4 regions of the Peribacillus phoenicis genome follow, and region 2 is predicted to be linked to each of the others. Evidence: riboswitches for the same ligand, from Rfam matches in the RefSeq annotation. Region 2 holds a riboswitch; each other region holds the start of a gene.
The links. Region 2 has a riboswitch for cobalamin ahead of ABC374_RS24965 (ABC transporter substrate-binding protein). Riboswitches for the same ligand answer to the same signal wherever they lie in the genome.
Positions count from the first base shown of each region.

Region 1: another riboswitch for cobalamin. It lies ahead of ABC374_RS09375 ((2Fe-2S) ferredoxin domain-containing protein); the one in region 2 lies ahead of ABC374_RS24965 (ABC transporter substrate-binding protein).
Region 3: another riboswitch for cobalamin. It lies ahead of metE (5-methyltetrahydropteroyltriglutamate--homocysteine S-methyltransferase); the one in region 2 lies ahead of ABC374_RS24965 (ABC transporter substrate-binding protein).
Region 4: another riboswitch for cobalamin. It lies ahead of ABC374_RS19105 (FecCD family ABC transporter permease); the one in region 2 lies ahead of ABC374_RS24965 (ABC transporter substrate-binding protein).

Region 1 is NZ_JBDFMF010000001.1:1,941,850-1,945,101, forward strand. Features, by position in the region: gene cbiQ (cobalt ECF transporter T component CbiQ) at 1-70, opposite strand, end outside; gene ABC374_RS09360 (energy-coupling factor ABC transporter substrate-binding protein) at 57-368, opposite strand; gene ABC374_RS09365 (energy-coupling factor ABC transporter permease) at 370-1,113, opposite strand; gene ABC374_RS09370 (hypothetical protein) at 1,147-1,305, opposite strand; cobalamin riboswitch at 1,289-1,478, opposite strand; cobalamin riboswitch at 1,682-1,871, shown strand; gene ABC374_RS09375 ((2Fe-2S) ferredoxin domain-containing protein) at 2,024-2,392, shown strand; gene cobJ (precorrin-3B C(17)-methyltransferase) at 2,407-3,252, shown strand, end outside.
Region 2 is NZ_JBDFMF010000001.1:5,031,554-5,034,805, reverse strand. Features, by position in the region: gene ABC374_RS24970 (polysaccharide deacetylase family protein) at 117-995, shown strand; cobalamin riboswitch at 1,082-1,256, shown strand; gene ABC374_RS24965 (ABC transporter substrate-binding protein) at 1,422-2,387, shown strand; gene ABC374_RS24960 (FecCD family ABC transporter permease) at 2,350-3,252, shown strand, end outside.
Region 3 is NZ_JBDFMF010000001.1:4,318,008-4,321,259, forward strand. Features, by position in the region: gene bcp (thioredoxin-dependent thiol peroxidase) at 1-315, opposite strand, end outside; gene ABC374_RS21240 (potassium channel family protein) at 378-797, opposite strand; cobalamin riboswitch at 1,037-1,229, shown strand; gene metE (5-methyltetrahydropteroyltriglutamate--homocysteine S-methyltransferase) at 1,376-3,252, shown strand, end outside.
Region 4 is NZ_JBDFMF010000001.1:3,893,665-3,896,916, forward strand. Features, by position in the region: gene ABC374_RS19100 (heme ABC transporter ATP-binding protein) at 1-757, opposite strand, end outside; gene ABC374_RS19105 (FecCD family ABC transporter permease) at 754-1,827, opposite strand; cobalamin riboswitch at 2,020-2,206, opposite strand; gene ABC374_RS19110 (GNAT family N-acetyltransferase) at 2,313-2,822, opposite strand; gene ABC374_RS19115 (sigma-70 family RNA polymerase sigma factor) at 3,113-3,252, shown strand, end outside.

The DNA of each region.
Region 1 (3,252 bases), 3.1 Mb from region 2:
AAACCATCTTTTCCAACGGATGTACATCCTTTAGCCCATTGAAATAGGCATATTTATCAATGAGTAACATGCTTCGATTTTTCTGCCAATTCTTGTTTGGTTTGCTTATTCCTTTGTCTCATCACGCCAATGAAGTATCCAATGAAACCGGCTCCGATTGCAGCTTGAAGCGCAAATAATAAGCTTTCGGTTTCTGCACCTGGCGGCTCCCAAATACTGTTGAACCATGGCTTGTATTCCGGATGGATTTTAGTGATGGCTTCCTCAGCTTCGCCGTCGGCACCGCCAAATTCCGTTCCTTGTTGGGTGATTAACGGTATGGTTGCAAGAATGACAACCAGGAAAAGCAGCAGTAGACTTTTTTTCATATTAACGGGCCTCCTTGGATAAAACTCGCAGCAATTTCAATTCGCCTAGATTGTATTTTTTTAAGAAATTCATCACGACGACTGTCAATAACCCCTCACTGATTGCCAAGGGAATTTGGGTAAGGGCAAAAATCCCTGCAAATTTACTGAAAGAGGCCATGAATCCTCCTACCTCGGATGGAAAAGCAAGGGCAAGTTGAACGGAAGTGACCACATAGGTTCCTAAATCTCCAAAAGCAGCCGCCAAGAAAACGGCAAGTGAAAAAGACCACCCCAATTTAGTTGCACCCTTGAAGACAAAGTAAGCAATGAACGGTCCGCAAACGGCCATGGAAAATGCATTGGCTCCTAATGTCGTCAATCCTCCGTGAGCCAGTAATACAGCTTGAAATAACAGAACGATGGAGCCAACGACACTCATGGCCAATGGTCCGAATAATATGGAACCCAAACCAACTCCGGTAGGGTGCGAAGAACTTCCGGTAACGGAAGGGATTTTTAAGGCCGATAAAATAAATACAAATGCGCCCGATAGGCCAAGTATCATTTTTGTTTCTGGGTTTTCCCTTACTTTGGACCTAATGGACCGGTAACCCAAGATTAAAAATGGAAGCGTCAAGGCCCACCAGAATATAGCCCATTCTATGGGTAAAAAGCCCTCCATGATATGCATGGCCAATGCCCGTTTTGGAACAAAAAGCAGTAAAATGACAAAATAAATAATTTTCCAATTGGTTCTTTTCATTCTTTCTCCTTTCAACACTTTTGATTTTTCTGATCAATCTTGAGAAGAAAAGCGGCGCCCAAAATAAAAAGCACTTCTCTCAAAGGAAAGAAGTGCGTAATGAACAGGAATTTTGCAGCATGAACCAACCATGGGCCATTCTGCCTGATCCGCACGCCCATCCTCGTAGGCTGAAACAGTTTCACGCTTCATGGCAGGTCTCCTGGCTTTGGTTCATCATCCCATTACATCCTTCCCATCTCATTTGACAGTGGATTAAAGTAATGGAACTTCCCTTTACAGTGGCGGGACCGCTCCGGATTTTCACCGGCTTCCCTTTTAAGCTGAATTCCGAGAAATTCAACACCATGAAACTTATGTAATTATTTTGAAAATTCTCGTATAGTTTACCATAAAGAAATTATTCCAGCTACACTATCTTTTTTTTTTCGGGACGAAGTTTGTTGCGAGGAAAGGATTGTAACTGGTTTTACACTATTAAACTTTTCTAAACAGTCGGAATAAACTATTGAATTTTGATAAAGTTGTTATATGATAGATTAAGTTAGTTAGAAATGTATAATAAAACCAAATATTTCATTTTAAAAGTGCCCTTGTGTGAATAAGCAAGGGATAATAGGGAAATCGGTGAAAATCCGATGCAGCCCCCGCTACTGTAAACGCTGATGAAATTGTCGATAGCCACTGGCCTGATGCCGGGAAGGGACAAAGTAAAATGAAGCGTAAGCCAGGAAACCTGCTTTTAAAATTGCATGATACTTTTCGGAGGGAAAGGTAGAAGGACTATGACGATTTTGGGAGGATTTGGCATGCTTGCCTTAGGCTCCTCATTCATATAGTTTTTTTAAAACCTTGACTCTAATGTTAAGGTTTTTTATTTTGCCTTTTCCCTGAACTCAGGAGGAAGAAGATGACTACTTGGAATTTGACGGGTACAAATACGCATCTGTTGATTTGTAATGGGAGCAGCTGCATGAAAAAGGGCGGGGAAGAAGTAACCCAAGCGATTCGTGATGAAATTGCTTTAAAAGGACTGGATCTAAAAATCCATACAACCAGGACACGCTGTAACGGAAGATGTAAGGATGCCTGCGTTGTGATTGCCTATCCCCAAGGAAACTGGTATCGAGTGGAAACGCCTGATTTCGGTCGGCAGATCGTCAGTAATATCGATGAGGGTGAGTTTGTTCCACAGATGATCTATCAATTCAATGATGGCGAAATGACCCCTAATCCAGATTTTCCTGCTCATACGGGTATTTCAAAGAACAAAGCGTAAAAGGAGATGTCTTAATGAGTACAAACGGTAAATTATTCGTCGTGGGCTTTGGGCCCGGGAATTTTGAACACATTACCAAACGTGCCGTCGAAGCCCTTCAAGAAAGTGACTACATCATTGGTTATAAAACTTATGTTGAACTCATTCAGGGACTGCTTACAAATCAAACGATCATTAGTACGGGGATGACTGAAGAGGTATCACGTGCACAGGAAGCAGTGAAACAAGCGGAGCTGGGAAAGAAAGTGGCGGTGATTTCCAGTGGGGATGCCGGAGTTTACGGGATGGCAGGGTTGGTTTATGAAGTATTGATTGAAAAAGGCTGGAAAGAAGAAACTGGAGTGGGCATTGAAGTCATTCCTGGCATTTCTGCAATCAACTCATGTGCGTCTTTACTTGGGGCACCAGTCATGCACGATTCGTGTACGATCAGCCTCAGTGATCATTTAACTCCTTGGGAACTGATCGCTAAAAGGGTTGAAGCAGCTGCAATGGCAGACTTTGTCATTGCACTTTATAATCCGCGCAGCGGCAGGCGGACCCGGCAAATTGTTGAAACACAGAAAATTCTCCTTCGCTACCGCTCGCCGGATACACCTGTCGGGTTGGTGAAAAGTGCTTATCGCGATAGGCAGGATGTTGTTATAACCAATTTGCAGGATATGTTGAATCACGATATTGGAATGTTGACCACCGTCATTATCGGGAATTCATCCACCTTTTTATATGATGAAAAAATCATCACACCAAGAGGCTATCAGAGAAAATATACTTTGAATTCGGAAAAGCAAACATTGAAGCCCCATCAGCGACTGCAAAAAGAAGCGGAACCGTGGGCATTAGATCAAGAAGCCTTAACC
Region 2 (3,252 bases):
TAGCACATACTTATGAAAAAAAATCCTTACTCTTGTCTTTCCCTTTTTTTCATTTAATGGAATACTTTATTAATCGCTAGTTTTCTGGTACTATTTCACTATAAAAAATTAGGAGAATGATAGTGGGAAAATATAGAGTTTTATGGATGGCGGCATTGCTGGGGATTTTGATTTTACCTGGATGCTCACAAGGGATTTTAGAAGGTATAGGCACAAAGACTGCTGCACCGATTGCGGAAGATGAAATTGAAGTCGCCGAAGCGGCGGAGAATGCGGAAGGGCAGGAATTGGAGGGCAAAATCGATACGGAAGACTGGATAACGGTCGAGTCCGACGTCCAGCTTCCAATCTTGATGTATCACAGCATTTCTGAAGGTAATCGCCTTCGGGTTCCAAGGGAGGAATTCCGGTCTCAGATGGCTTGGCTTCGGGAGAATGGCTACTATACATTATCCCCTGAAGAAGCATTCCTCGTATTAACCGAGAATCGGATGCCAAGTGAGAAGTGCGTCTGGCTTACTTTTGATGATGGCTATACAGATAACTTCACGGAGGCTTTTCCGATAATAAAAGAAAATGATATGAAAGCAACTGTCTTCATGATCGGGAAGTCCATTGATAAAGGTCATCACCTGACTGAAAATCAAATGATGGAGATGAGCAGGAATGGGATTTCGATCGAAAGCCATACTATCAACCATTTGGAGCTGAACCGCATGACGGCAGAGCAGCAAGAAGCTGAAATGGTCCAGTCGAAGGAGCTATTCGACCGTATTCTCGACCAGGACACGACAGTGCTTTCCTATCCGGTTGGCCGGTATAACGAAGAGACTCTCAGGCTGTCAGAGGAAGCTGGATACAAGATGGCAGTCACTACCGAACCTGGGGGAGCTTCAAGGGAACAAGGGATGCATGCCCTGCATCGAGTTCGGATTTCACCCGGGTTATCAGTCGATGGGTTTGCGTCACTGATTGAAAATGCTTCAAATCATTGAAGGTGGCAGGGGCATTTCGAACCTGTTCAGAAAAATCATTTAATAATCGATTCTTACATGGTGTATAATGAAGGCAGTGAAAATTATATACATATGAACGATTTGGTGTCGTAATGACTTAAAAGGGAAGCTGGTGAAATGCCAGCGCGGTCCCGCCACTGTATATGGGAGCTGACGGCTGTGTACCACTGTATGAGATATGGGAAGGTGCCGTTGACGATGACCATGAGCCAGGAGACCTGCCAAAATTCGTACACCTGTAACCTACGCGGATGGGAAGGTGTGTGGCAGACCATAAGAAGTCCGTAATGATATTGTTGCCATACAAGCACCTTCCGTTTAACGGGAGGTGCTTTTTGTTTTGGGGGCATCTTCCAAGATTATGAGGTGGAAAGAAATTAAATAAAAAGATTGTGGGGAATGAAAATGAAGAAAATTTTTGGTCTGATACTGTTGATGTTGCTTGTTGCAGGCATGATGGTCGGCTGCAGTGACACTACTGATGAAGGAAAAGAAAAGCAGCAAACGAATCATGCTCAACACGAAGCTTTCCCGATTACGATTAAAGATGCAACTGGGGAAAAAGTAACGATAGAACAAAAACCGAAGAAAATCGTTTCGTTAATACCAAGTAATACGGAAGTGGTCTTTGCACTTGGTTTGGGTAAAAAGGTCATTGGTGTTTCCGATAATGATAATTACCCGGAAGAAACGAAGGAAATTGAGAAAGTTGGCGGAATGGAAATGAACACGGAGCTGATTGTCTCCATGAAGCCTGACCTTGTTCTTGCGCATGCATCAAGTGCCCATAATTCGAATGAGGGTTTACAACAGCTTAAGGATGCTGGAATAGATGTCCTCGTAGTCAATGATGCACAAAGCTTTGACCAAGTCTATGAGTCTATTGAAATGATTGGACAGGCAACGGGTGAACATGACAAGGCAAACGAAATCGTTGCGGATATGAAAACGAAGCTCAAGGATATCGAGGAAAAAGCCAAATCCGTAAAGGAAGAGGATAGGAAGACAGTTTTAGTGGAGGTTTCGCCTTCACCGGAAATATACACACCGGGAAAAAATACTTTCATGAATGAGATGCTTAATATTATTTCAGCGGATAATGCTGCTGCTGATTTGGACGGTTGGGCAAAAATTGATGAAGAGTCGATGATTGCTGCAAATCCTGATGTCATCATTACAACTTATGGTTATTATACGAAAGATTCAGTAAGTGAAGTGAAGGGCCGAAAAGGATGGCAAGACGTAAATGCTGTTAAGAATGGCAAAGTCTTTGATGTCCATTCTGACTTGGTGACCCGTTCCGGTCCACGCTTGATAGAGGGAGTAGAGGAACTTGCCAAATCAGTCTATCCGAACCAATTTAACAACTAAATGGACGTTTGCTTATTTGATTGCGTTGTTAATTTTGTTATTCGCAATGACGATAGGCATTTCCTTTGGTTCGGTGTCAGTACCGATTCCCGTACTTTTACAAATAATCGGCAAGGAGATCTTTCATTTGCCGATTTCTGCTGATCCGGATGTGATGCTGACGAATATCGTGATGAACATCCGCTTGCCGCGTGTGTTGCTTGCGGGTTTGGTCGGGGCATCGCTTGCGATTGCGGGTGCGGCATTTCAGGGGCTGCTCCGGAACCCGCTCGCTGATCCTTACACATTAGGTATTTCATCAGGAGCATCGGTCGGCGCCGTATTGACAATATTCTTGAATATATCACTGCCGTTCATCGGTTTATACACTCTTCCGGCACTGAGCATCTTATGCTCAGTGCTCACGATGCTCTGCGTATTGACTTTTGCAAAAAAAATGGATCGATCGATGAAAGTGGAAACGATCATTTTAACGGGAATCATTTTCAGCTCGTTTTTAAGTGCATTCATTTCATTGATGATTGCGCTGACGGGTGATGAATTAAGACAAATCATCGGCTGGTTGATGGGAAGCGTTTCAATGCGCGGATGGAATTATATTGCAATCATTTTGCCGTTTTTTATTCTTGGTTCGTTTATCTTGATCATGAATACAAGTGAATTGAATGCGATGACTTTTGGGGAAGACCGGGCAAAACACTTAGGTGTGAATGTTAAGCGGCGGAAAATGTGGATCTTGATAGCCGGTTCGACATTGACAGGGGCAGCGGTTGCCGTTTCAGGGGCGATTGGCTTTGTAGGATTGGTCATTCCTCATTTTGTCCGAAAGATATGGGGACCTGACCATAAACATTTGCTTCCGCTG
Region 3 (3,252 bases), 710 kb from region 2:
CCACACATCAAATGATTCAGCCGCTTCATGATTTTCATCAGCCAGCAGCAGAAAAGGCAATCCATGTTTTTCGATGAATTTTTCATGACGTGCAGCTGGGTCTGGGCTGATTCCAATGATGACAGCGTTCATTTCCTCAAATTGCTCATTATGGTCCCGGAAATCACAGGCCTCCGTCGTGCAGCCTGGCGTCATGTCTTTTGGATAAAAATATAAAACAATATATTTCCCCTTAAAATCCGATAGGGACACCATTTCACCATTGTTTGCAGGGAGCTTGAAATCAGGTGCTTTTTCTCCAATTTTAACTGTCATATTGAACCCTCCATTTCTTTCATTATGGTAAGAGTACCCAATAATCGAAAGAAACACAACTTTCATTTATCCTTCCTATCTTTGTGCTCCAAATCAATCACCGTCCGGATCACGAACGCTGCCGGCAGTGTATAACCGATGAAAGCCTGAATCGTAGCTATCATCCTCCCCATGCCAATCGGGGCTATATCTCCATACCCTACAGAAAACATCGTCATCGCACTAAAATAAAAAGAAGTCTTCAACTGTTCATAGAAAGTGCCATCCAATCGATTGCCCATATCAAGAATCACCGAATGATTCTGAAGTTCGTATAATAAATAAATCAGTGCAAATCCAACTAATATCGTCGCATATAAATTGCCTAGCCACAGCATATCCTCCAGAGAAAACTTCTTTCCTCCCGACTCAACAAGAAATAACGTACGAATGCTCATCACCATGCAAAAAATGATTCCTGCAATCAAGATGTAGAAAGTCATCCCCCACGCCCCATTTCAAAACGCCACTTCCTCTATACATACTCCCTGTCCAAACAATATATTCTTTTTTAGGAACAGACCCTTATCACCTACACACCTAATAGCCGCATACTTTTCCTGAATCTTTTTTTCATGTTGACCCTTTTGGTCGGATATGTTAAGATTGTCTAAATTTTTATAATAGTTTTTATTTTATAAATTTTTAGCCTGCAAACAGTTATCAAGGCAGGTTTTGTCAAATTTCATATGTGGAAATAGGTTCCTAATTTTAAATTAGGATTAAAAGGGAAGTCCGGTGTAATTCCGGCACGGTCCCGCCACTGTAATGGGAGTGTTAGCGCCATCCAATATGCCACTGATCCACAGATCGGGAAGGCCCGTCGCTAATGTTAATCCCTAAGTCAGGAGACCTGCCTATTTCGACAACACTGTTTTAACCTACGGGAGATAGGGAGGTGTTAGGGACCTTATAATTTTAAGGGGCATTTTGCATGCCTCTTTATTTTAAGCATTTCTAACCATCTCTTTTGACGGTTAGGAATGCTTTTTTTATTGCTCAATTAAATGAATATAGGAGGATGGGAATATTGAAAAGCAGTAGTTTGGGTTACCCTCGAATCGGGGAAAATCGTGAATGGAAACGTACATTGGAGTCTTACTGGTCCGGTAAAATCGATGAAGCAGAATTTACGGCACAGCTAAAAGCCATCCGTTTAGGCAACTTACAAAAACAGAAGAAGCGAGGCATTGATATCATTCCTGTCAACGACTTCACTTGCTATGATCAAATGCTCGATATGTCCGTCATGTTCGGTCTTGTTCCTGAACGTTATTCAGCCTATGAAAGCGGAAGCGTCCCCCTTTCCGTTTATTATTCAATGGCTCGCGGAAACAATGATGAAGTAGCTTCCGAAATGACGAAATGGTTCAATACGAACTATCACTATATTGTCCCTGAATTAAAGGTGCCACAGCTGACGTTAACAGAAAACAAACCACTTGCAGCATATCGGGAAGCCAAGGAAAACCTAGGGATTGAAACGAAGCCCGTATTGATCGGTCCTTATACTTTCATCTCCCTTTCCAAAGGCTTCAAAAAACAAGATATCCCTGGCATCATCCTGAGCCTGCTTCCCCTATACACGCAAATCCTGCGGGAGTTGGAGCAAGAAGGCGTGAAGTGGGTTCAAATGGACGAGCCTTCACTTGTTTCATCGATTTCCAAAGAAGATATGCAAACTGTTACTTACCTCTATGAAAAACTGAATGAAGCAGCACCAAACCTGAACATCATGCTACAAACATACTTTGATGCCGTGGAACATTACCAAGAAGTCATCGAATTACAAGTCCAAGGAATCGGTCTTGATTTTGTACATGACAAAGGGAGGAATCTAAGCAACCTGGAAGCATTCGGCTTCCCGAAGGACAAAGTGCTTGCTGCAGGTGTGATTGACGGAAAAAACATTTGGCTTTCTGATTTATCGAAAAAAATCCAATTGATCGAGACTCTTAAGACAATTGTAGCCGAAGACCAAATCTGGCTTCAGCCCTCTTGTTCCCTGCTTCATGTCCCGGTGACAGTTCGTAATGAAACCGCCCTTTCAAAAGAAGCGAAAGAGGCACTCGCTTTCGCTGATGAGAAACTTGAGGAAATCACACTCTTGGTCAAAGGGAATAATCAAGGCTTTGAAGCAATTGCCGAAAAAGTCGATGCCAATAAATTCACGCTTCAAACTTTAGCAAGTTCAAATGCCCGGAATCACGGAACTGTACAAGCCAATGTCGAAAAGGTTAAAACCAGGACCGCCGCCCGTCAGCTTCCATTTAAGGAACGTTACCAAAAACAACAGGAATTTTTCAAATTGCCTTTTCTCCCTTCGACTACGATCGGCAGCTTTCCGCAAACATTTGAAGTTAAACAAGCACGCGGGAAATTCAAAAGAGGAGAATGGACCGCTTCGCAATATGAAATATTCGTTAACGAAGAAATTGGCAGATGGATTGAAATCCAAGAAGAAATCGGTTTGGATGTCCTTGTTCACGGGGAATTCGAACGGACGGATATGGTTGAATACTTCGGCCATAAGTTAGGCGGATTCGTCTTTTTAGAAAAGGGTTGGGTACAATCCTATGGATCCCGCTGTGTGAAACCACCAGTCATCTACGGCGACATCCATTTCATCGAACCGATGACAGTCAGAGAAAGTGTATATGCACAATCACTGACGAAGAAGACGGTAAAGGGAATGCTTACAGGTCCTGTTACGATTTTGAACTGGTCATTTGTTCGTGATGATATTTCCAGGGAGAATGTTTGCTATCAGCTGGCGCTCGCTTTGGAAAAAGAAGTCATTGCATTGGAATCCGCTGGAATCAAAATGATTCAGGTTGATGAGCCTGCACTTAGAGAAGGTCTGCCATTGAAAAGAAGCGATCGCGACGAGTATTTGAA
Region 4 (3,252 bases), 1.1 Mb from region 2:
CTAAAAAGGTGATATGCGTCTTTTGCGTGATGGGGTGTATGCCGATTTCCGTTTCCACCCCGAACACCTTCCTTATCATTTTTGTCGTCAATACAGCTTCTGGTGTTCCGGATGTGATCACTTTGCCATTTTGGATGACATATATATGATCACAATACATGGCTGCCAAATTTATATCATGCAGGGCCGTCAAGACGGTAACGTCCAGCTTTTTAACAAGGTCCAGCAATTGGAGCTGATGCCGGATGTCTAAATGATTCGTTGGTTCATCCAGGATGATGATGTTCGCTTCCTGGGCTAGGGCGCGTGCTATGAGGACACGTTGTTTCTCACCACCCGACAAGCTCATGAAACTCCTGTCTTCAAATCCACTCATTTCGACGCGAGCTAATGCATGATTGACGATTCGTCTATCTTTCTCCGAATCTCCCTGAAATAATCGCTTATGAGGATGCCTTCCCATCCAAACCATCTCTTGTACACTAAAGTCAAAGGTCAGCGATGTTTCCTGACTGACAACCGCCATTTCCCGGGCTGTTTGTTTCTGTGAAAGCCGGTAAAGGTCACGGCCGTCGAGGTGAACAGATCCCGTATGCGGCTCCAAAATCCGGGAAGCATTTTTTAATAGTGTTGATTTCCCGCTCCCATTCGGGCCGATCAGCCCAACGAACTGCCCAGTTTTTATATGAAGGGTTATATCCTCAATGATAGGAGTGTCCAGAATTGAATAGGATACTTCTTCAATAGCTAATCTCACTTGCCCCCACCTCCAAATGAATATGAACTTCGCCGCAAAAGCCAAATGAAGAATGGCCCTCCGCAAAGTGCGGTGACAACGCCAATCGGAAGTTCTTGAGGTGCCAGGACCAGCCGGGCACATACATCTGACCAAATGACGAGGATCATGCCAATCAATATGCTGCATGAAAGAACACGTTTATGGTCTGTCCCGGCCAATAGCCGGGCTAAATGCGGTACTACCAGACCGATGAACCCAATCGAACCGCTTACAGCCACAACTGTCCCCGTAACAAGGGACGTAATGATGATCAGAACTTTACGGAAGGCTTCCATATTGACTCCGAGCGTCGCGGCGACTTCTTCGCCCATCAATAAGATATTAAGGGAGCGGGATTGTACGATAAGGAACAATGAAACCACAAGCACCACAACCGCTGGAATCGGTATGTATTCCCATTTTGCACCCGCTAAGCTACCCATCATCCAAAACATCGCTTCACGGATGCCGGAATCTTTTGGTGCAAGAGTGACAATGAAATTAGTGACGGCAGACATGATCATCGATATGGCTACACCCGCCAATAACAGCCTTGTCGTTTGAATTCTCCCTCCCACTTGAGCCAATAAATAAACGGAAAGCATCGCAGCCATGGCCCCCAGGAATGCACCGAATGATAACGCATATTGTCCGAATATAGGCAGCGCCCCAAAAAGAATGACAAGGGTTGCCGCAACAGAAGAACCAGATGAAATGCCCAGGATATACGGATCTGCAAGTGAATTGCGCACCAAGGCCTGGATGACGACACCCACTACGGATAATCCCGCACCTACCACCGCACCGAGCAATACACGGGGCAGACGGATATCCCAAATGATCCGCTCTTGTGCGATACTCCAATTCACCTCCAGAGAATCACCGATAAAAGGAAGATGCCCTAAGGCGATCTTCCAAACCGTTATTGCTGACATCTTAACTGGCCCAAGGGTAACAGCGAATGTAATCGATAATAAAAGAATGCACAGCAAGAAAAATATCAGGAAACGAAACCTGCGCTTGGCATTTCTCTCAAAATGGTCAAGCATATCCTCATTCTCTTTCAATGAGCTTCTAACCAATGACTCTTCCAATGATGATATCCTCCTTCAAAAAAACACACAAAAAAACCCCAATCCTTTTAACAAAGAATGGAGTTACGAGTATAGGCCAAAAAATACGGAAGGACCTAAGTCCGCCTTTTCTTAATCTCGAACACCTCTCCTCTCAGCGAAGGAAAAATTGGTGATGCTCACTGGGTAGGTCTCCTGGCTTCCAAATCAACATTTCCTTTCGTCTTCCCTGACTGAGTCAAGTGACATCCTGAAAGAAAACTCCTTGGTTACAGTGGCGCGACCACTCGGGATTTGCACCCGATTCCCTGTTACCCTTTGTTCACACAAAGGCACCCAGCGGCAAATATATGAACTTCGCAAAATTTTCCAAACATTAAATACAACGTTAGTATAGTATACTCCCCATCTTTTCACAATTAAAAAAATGGGAATGCGGCTATTAATAGAGGAATATGGATTTATAGATTCTTTCTATAATGGTAGAAAGTTAGCTTTTGACCAGTATCCGCACTAATTTCCTCATTAATCGAAATCCGTTCAAAACCGTTTTTCACTAAAACCTTTTGGGAAGCGATATTGTCGCTTGTCGTTTTGGCATGTATTTGAGTCACATTTAATTCCGGCGCCAGATTGACCAAAAGCTTTAAAGCTTCGTTCGCAATCCCTTTTTGCGTAAACGCTTCACCGATTCTATAACCGACATGAGCCGTCCCCTTAATAGGGTCGATATCCACAAGATTAATCCTGCCGACGATTATGCCTGAACCATCCTTAATCAAATAAAAAGAGGAGATAGCATCTTCTTGCTCTTTTAATAATTCCTTATGCCTGATTCCAAACGTTCCAGAGCTATAATAATCATCTCCCCGGCTTGGAACTGTTTGCTCGAAAAACCTTCTATTATTGCATTCAAATGCAAATAACGCTTGTGCATCCCGTTCATTAAGCCTTTCAATGTATATATCCATCATTCTTTCATCCTTTCAAAAAAACGCTAAGCATATGCGGCCTGATATATCATTCAAGAAAACCAAGGGCTTATCCTCCCTGATAAATATATATTGAAAACCGTTTATATGGATAACACTGTCGCATACTGACAAAATTTGATACCCTCTATACCATATCATTCCAAATTTTAATGGAACCACCGTATCTACTAATTTCTATAAAAACCCCAAAAAAGTTGAGAATAAATATTTTTATATACGTTGTATAAAGTGTAAAAGCTTTTACAAAAAACAAGGGGAATCATGTCATGAAGTCTACGAATAAAAATTTTATCGAGCGGTTGCAACGCCATGAAGAAGACGCATTGGAATTTATAGTGGATACCTATTTGCCACTAATCAAGGGGGTAACATATAAGGTTCTCTCTCCTCTTAGGAACGACGGTGT